One region of the uncultured Alteromonas sp. genome, then DNA from elsewhere that is predicted to be linked to it. Evidence: predicted binding sites of a transcription regulator. Region 1 holds the regulator's gene; each other region holds the start of a gene.
The links. Region 1 encodes LexA, which represses DNA repair genes until DNA is damaged. Its sites were predicted from a motif close to TACTGTATNNNNATACAGTA; they were not measured.
Positions count from the first base shown of each region.

Region 2: the regulator LexA is predicted to act here: its motif matches at 845-864, upstream of uvrD (DNA helicase II).
Region 3: the regulator LexA is predicted to act here: its motif matches at 801-820, upstream of AAC006_RS02980 (S24 family peptidase).

Region 1 is NZ_CAXBMP010000004.1:37,090-39,372, reverse strand. It holds gene coxB (cytochrome c oxidase subunit II) at 1-92, opposite strand, end outside; gene lexA (transcriptional repressor LexA) at 740-1,366, opposite strand; gene AAC006_RS04485 (VCBS repeat-containing protein) at 1,507-2,283, opposite strand, start outside.
Region 2 is NZ_CAXBMP010000011.1:35,976-38,258, forward strand. It holds gene cysE (serine O-acetyltransferase) at 1-595, opposite strand, end outside; gene uvrD (DNA helicase II) at 917-2,283, shown strand, end outside.
Region 3 is NZ_CAXBMP010000002.1:275,409-277,691, forward strand. It holds gene AAC006_RS02975 (hypothetical protein) at 321-488, opposite strand; gene AAC006_RS02980 (S24 family peptidase) at 833-1,246, shown strand; gene AAC006_RS02985 (Y-family DNA polymerase) at 1,246-2,283, shown strand, end outside.

The DNA.
Region 1 (2,283 bases):
TGACCACTTATGTCTGTTGCGCCTCGGCGCAAATTTATGGAAGAGCCTTCGCCCGTTGCTGCATCAGCAAACAGTAGTGGCGAGGTAAGCAAAAGTGGAAGCCCGTAAAGCCACTTTGTCACTTGTGTCGCCGCTTGTGTCGTTACTCGTTTCACTCAACACCTCCGTTATAACAGAAGCATTGACGCACTGGTTGCGCTGCGCTTCTGGCAACTGATACCCGAAATCCAACTTTTAACTTAACTATCTAGCCTTAGTTGTAAACCAAAGTTACATCTATTGTTATTATTTTGTTAAATACAGTATAAGAATTGCTCAATAAAACGCACAAGTCTAGTCTTTTCTAAGAAAAAACAATTGCAGCGTTGAATTTTTAATCAAAAGTTGTATGTAAGAGAAATGACACATACAACAGCGTATGGATGCTGTAGCGGTAATTAGTGAGCTTGTTTGAAACGCTCATTTTGAACGAGATAGGCAAATAGAAGCTGCCAATAAGTTTCTTATAATCAAAAGCTAGTTGCGTAATTTTGATTGTTTTTCAAACAAAATAGGTGACAAAAATAGCGCTAGCTAGCACTGAAAAGGGTGACATAAATAGAAGAAAATATGTGGGAGCGGTATCTGGTGGCTTTTAAGAGATTTCTTAGGCTTAAATACGATTATTGTGTAAGCAAGGTATGGTAAACATACAAAAAAGCGGCCTATAAGCCGCTTTCTTTACTAAATAGCTAAAAGGTTACATCCAGTCAGCATTTCGAATAACACCAACGGCAATCCCTTCAATGGAGAAAGGCTCTGACGCTAAGTCGACTTTAATAGGTGAAAATTCATCATTTTCAGCGTGAAGTAATACTTCGCGGCCACGCTTTTCAAGGCGTTTAACAGTAACGTCTTCATCGACACGTGCCACTACCACCTGCCCATTATGGACATCCGTAGTACGATGCACGGCTAGCAAGTCACCATCAAGTATACCAATGTCTTTCATACTCATACCGCTTACACGAAGTAAGAAGTCAGCGTGAGGCTGAAACAGGGCAGGGTCGACCTTATAATGAGACTCTATATGCTCTTGCGCTAGAATCGGCTCGCCCGCAGCCACTCGGCCAATAAGAGGAAGACCTTCTTCTTCAGGGGTTTCATCTTCAAGTGGAATATTCAACTTAATACCACGAGAAGTGCCTGGAAGGATTTCGATGACGCCTTTACGGGCCAACGCTTTTAAATGTTCTTCAGCGGCATTCGCAGAACGAAAACCTAAATGACGGGCAATTTCTGCACGGGTAGGCGGCATGCCAGTTTCGAGCATCGTTGTTTTTATAAGCTCGAGAACTTCTGTTTGTCTTGCTGTGAGTGGGCGCATAAAAGACCTGTCTGTCTATACAGTTCCTGTAAGTATATACACCTAAAAGGAAATGACAAGCATTGGATGCTATTTACATGCTTCGAACACTTGCCATAAAAAAAGAGCCCTACCTTAGTAGAGCTCTCTGCAAACGTCTACTAATGCACCCATATAGCGCTAGAATAGGTAGACGTTTGTATTTCAAGGTTCCCTGAATCAGCTTTGCGCACTTTCAAATTTCCGTAATCTTGACCTTGCCGACTTGCAAACGCAGGACCGCGCCACCTTACAAAGCCATCGGTTCCAAAGCTAACAAGATGGCTATAAATGTTAAGTGAGAAATCGGCTGTATTATGGCTAACGCCAATAAGATTCTGGTTTTGTTCAGTAGTTACATCAGCTTGAATATTAGAGATATCTGCAGGTATGCTCGCACGCAAGCTCTCGGTAAGCGCCTCACCAGAAAAGTCATAAACAATCAGCTCATCATCATAATTCGTACACGCTAATTCCGGCTGCTCATCTGAGTCTGCATTAATAGTAATTAGCTGATCACATATACCGTCCACCGACGCGGCTTGTGATAATCCTGCATCGGTTATCTTTAATACTTCCATGCCAGACTCGTTAGTTGTCAACGCTACAAATGCACTTCCGTTTGAAATAAAGGGAGCGAGGTGCGTGACATGACCGATATTATAGTTAGCAATAATCAATTGGTTTTGAATATCAAAAATATTCAGTTCAGTCCCAATCATTACTAATGCGTCAGTGAAGCCATCGAAATTCATGTCTAAGGCTTCAATTATGCCAATATTGCTATTACTACTTGAATCATACTGCCAGTGAACCTCACCATTGTGTAGCTGGATAGCGGCGAAGCTTCCATCGTAATAATTGGTTGTCGATGTAAACAAATCACCTGCACCATCATT
Region 2 (2,283 bases), on a different contig from region 1:
GGCGAATTTTAGGGTGACGGTCACCCGACTCGTTCCCAGTTCCGCCAAGCGTTACGCTTTGCAAAATAGACACGTTGTCTTCTATAACTGCGGTTTCGCCCACCACTATACCGGTGGCGTGATCGAACATCACGCCTTTACCTATTTTAGCGGCAGGGTGAATATCTACGCCGAAGGTAGCCGAATTACGGCTTTGTAAGAACAAAGCAAGTTGATGTCTACCATGCAACCACAAGTAATGCGCCATGCGGTGAACTTGCACTGCGTGGAACCCTTTGAAGTGCAGCAATGGCACTAAGAAATCATCTACTGCGGCGTCTCGGGCACGAATAGCATTAATATCTGCCATTGCCGACTCACTAATTGACGGCTCTAACAAATAGGCTTCATCGAACACTTCACGAATGGCAATAGCCGGCATCACTTCATCAGCCATTTTGCTTGATAATATAAAGCTTAACGACGATTCAAAATTGTGATGTGCTGAAATACAGGCGTGAACATAGCTTGCTAGTAGCGGCTCGCTTTCTGCCACAGTTTGCGCTTCTTTTTTTAACGATAACCAAAAGTCAGTCGATGGAGAGAGTGCGTGCATGAGGCAGTTCCTGTAAAAATAAAGTTCAGAGCCCACTTAAATGCGGGTAAAAGGCCTACATTGTAGTAGGCAACATAATGGCTCGAAGTGTACATGAGCCACAGTTAAAACAACACCTACAGACTACGCTTCAAGCGTGAAAATTGTTCAACTTATCGATAACCTGCCCGTGAATACCGCTGGTATCGTCTAAACAAGGCTAAGTTCATCGCTAAAAATTCCCCTTAGCCGCTAAGCTTCATCAAACAGGCCTGTATAAATTCACAGTCAGCTGGCATAATGTTGCAGCATTGAAACTAGACAAATTAGGTTGACCATATTATGGATGTATCCCGACTGCTTGACGAGCTTAACGATAAACAACGTGAAGCGGTAGCAGCCCCTCTTTCTAACGCCCTCATATTAGCTGGCGCGGGAAGCGGTAAAACTCGGGTGTTGGTGCATCGCATAGCATGGTTAATGGAAGTGGAAAATATTGCCCCGTTTTCCATTCTGGCCGTAACCTTTACTAACAAAGCCGCGAAAGAAATGCGTGGCCGAATAGAGTCGTTGATGGGTCGTGGTCTGAATAATATGTGGATTGGTACTTTCCACGGATTAGCCCACAGGCTGCTTCGTGCCCACCATGCAGAAGCTAATTTACCAGAAAATTTCCAAATTCTTGACTCAGACGACCAATACCGTTTGATTAAACGTATTTTAAAAGCCATGAATTTAGACGAAAAGCACTGGGTGCCTCGCCAAATTCAATGGTACATCAACGGTAATAAAGACGAAGGCCTGCGCCCTCAACATATTGAAACCCACAATGACCAAACCCAACAAAAGATGCGTGAAATTTATGCCGCGTATCAAGACGCGTGTGACCGCTCAGGGCTTGTGGATTTTGCCGAGTTGTTGTTACGTGCTCACGAACTTTGGGCTAAAAACCCAGAAGTACTCGCCAATTACCAACGACGTTTCCGCGCCGTATTAGTTGACGAATTCCAAGATACCAACAACATTCAATACGCATGGCTACGCATGCTGTGTAGCGGCAATCAAAACAACATCATGATTGTGGGCGATGACGACCAATCTATTTACGGCTGGCGTGGCGCGAATGTTGATAATATTCAGCACTTCTTGAAAGATTTCAATAATCCCACAACCATTCGATTAGAACAAAACTACCGTTCTACCGGCACCATCTTGAAAGCCGCCAATACGGTTATTGATAACAACACAGGGCGGTTAGGTAAAGAGCTTTGGACCGACGGCAACGATGGCGAGCTCATTTCTGTTTATGCGGGGTTTAATGAGTTAGATGAAGCCCGCTTTATTGTGTCGAAAATTAAAGATTGGTTGAACCAAGGCAATGCGTTAAAAGACACTGCCATTTTATATCGCAATAACGCCCAGTCGCGGGTATTAGAAGAAGCCTTACTGCACCAAGGTACACCGTATCGCATTTATGGCGGCCTTCGATTCTTCGAACGCCAAGAAATTAAAGATGCACTTGGCTACCTTCGCATGATGAATCATCCTCATGACGATGCCGCCTTTGAACGTGTAGTGAACACGCCTACTCGCGGTATGGGTGAAAAAACCCTCTCACAGGTACGAGAAGCCGCCAGAACACATAACTGCTCAATGTGGCAGGCTAGCCAACTACTCATTAACGAAAACGCGCTCAAAGGCCGTGCACT
Region 3 (2,283 bases), on a different contig from region 1:
GAGTTACCCATCCTTGCGTAAGTCCCTTTCCATTTATCCTTAACATCCCACCTATCCTACACGTGGGGGCCTCATCCTAAGGCTGTTCCTTGCCAGCAAAAGCTGGTGTTCCTATCCTTTCATCCTTTCTACATTACACATCCTGTGCAACTTGCTCAATCCTTAAGCGGTCCGTTCGTTCCTGAGCTGCCTTGCTTTTACGCATCCTGCGCAAACTATCCCTGCTTAAGCCTTCCAAGCTTTCCTTTACGATATATCCTATATCTTTCCTTTTTATGACGATCCTTCGCCAAATCCTTTCTACTTCCTGTTGCGATTCCTTATCGCTTGCGCTTTCCTTGCTGGTCCCTTTGGTAATTCCATTTCAGCACGTCCGGTGCGCTAATCATCCCTGTGATGCTTCCTGCTTTTCCCTCTCCCCTCACTCCTGTTAAGGGATTCTCTTCCTTAAGTTGTCCAAGGTTGTCCTTAAAATCATCCTGACTCATCGTGTTTCCCTGTGACGCCATTAATAATATCCCTACCAAGAATTCCCGCTAGTCAGAATTACAATAAATTAAGGAGAAAATAAGGAGTTAATATGATCTAAAAATAAAAAAGCCATACAAATCAATGATATTAGACTTTAGTCTAGATATAAACCACGAAAAAAAACCCACATTTCCTACACTTTTGTAGGAAATGTCGTACAAAGCTTGTCGTCATTATGACCAATTGCGAATTTTGCCGGTCATTACAGTCGCCATTAAGACGAGTATTTTCTGTACTGAGATTGATTGATGAGTATGAACCCACTAAAATACTGTACAAATAAACAGTATTTTTGAAGTGTATGCTTAAATTTATTCCTATCACTGCACAAGCGGGCATCGTAGGCTTCGAGTCGCCTGCTGCAGAATATACCGAACTAGGCTTGAGTCTAGATTCTCTGCTTATTGATAAACCTGCTGCTACCTTCATTGGCTACGCACAAGGCAAGTCGATGATGGACGATGGCATTCATGACGGCGACCTGCTGATTGTCTCAAGAGCTGAAGATATTTCTGACATGTGCATTATTGTGGCGACCTTAAACGGTGAGTTCGTCTGTAAGCGTGTAGACAAACGCCACGGCTGCTTGCGTTCTTCATCACCCTTGTACAAACCTTACTTTTTAAAAGAAGGCGATGAATTTTCAATAGAAGGGGTGGTAACGCGCTCCATTAGGCTTCACAAAAAACTCTCCCGTCGACTAGGAGGTGAGTAGTGTTTGCGCTAGTAGATGTCACGTCCATGTATGCATCGGTCGAGAAAATCTACAACCCTAATCTGCGAAACAAACCCGTTATGGTGTTGAGCAATAACGATGGCTGCGTGGTCGCAGCCTGCCCTATTGCCAAAAGATTAGGATTTAAAAAGTTCGTTCCCTATTTTCAGGTGAAAGAGGAAGCAAAAAAAGCAGGGGTTGTTGTTTGCTCGTCTAACTATGAGCTTTATGCCGATGTGTCTTCAAAAATGTTTTCTGTCATGTCTCAATTCTGTGATGAATTGCACGAATACAGTATTGATGAAGCTTTCATGCGCTTTTCGCCACGCCTACATGATAGTGAATGGCTGGCCCTAGGCTATGAGATAAGAAAAACTATTTGGCGTGAGGTAAAGCTTCCCGTGGGCGTTGGATTTGGCCCCACTCCAACCCTTGCTAAAGCAGCTAATCACGCTGCAAAAAAGCTGGACGGCTTTCGAGGTTCAGCGGTTATTAATACGCAGCAAGAAAAGCAGGCATTATTACCCCGCATGGCAGTAGCAGATGTATGGGGTATTGGTGGGCGCTTGGAAAAACGATTGATGGCCATGGGTATTAATAATGCCTATACACTGTCACAACAATCCCCCGCTAAAATGCGTAAGTATTTTTCTATTGTGCTAGAAAATACAGTGAGAGAACTTCAGGGTGAACTAAGAATGACGTGGGATGAGATAAGACCCGCTAAAAAAGAAATTTACAGCACCCGTAGTTTTGGAAAGAGAGTTACCACACAAGATGAATTGAGAGCAGCGTTAGCCACCCACGCTGAAATAGCCACTAAAAAACTACGCGCTCAACACTCACTCGCTCACAGCGCCACCTTCTTTGCGGCAAATTCGCCTCATGACGATAGCAGATATGTTAAGCAGTCGGCGCTTTCCAGCTTTGCTGTTCCTACCAATGATACTCGACATATTATTCACGCAGCGTCTGATGCGCTCAATAAACTGTTTATTCCAGGCGTGCGTTACTACAAAGTGGGTGTGGGTCTGTTG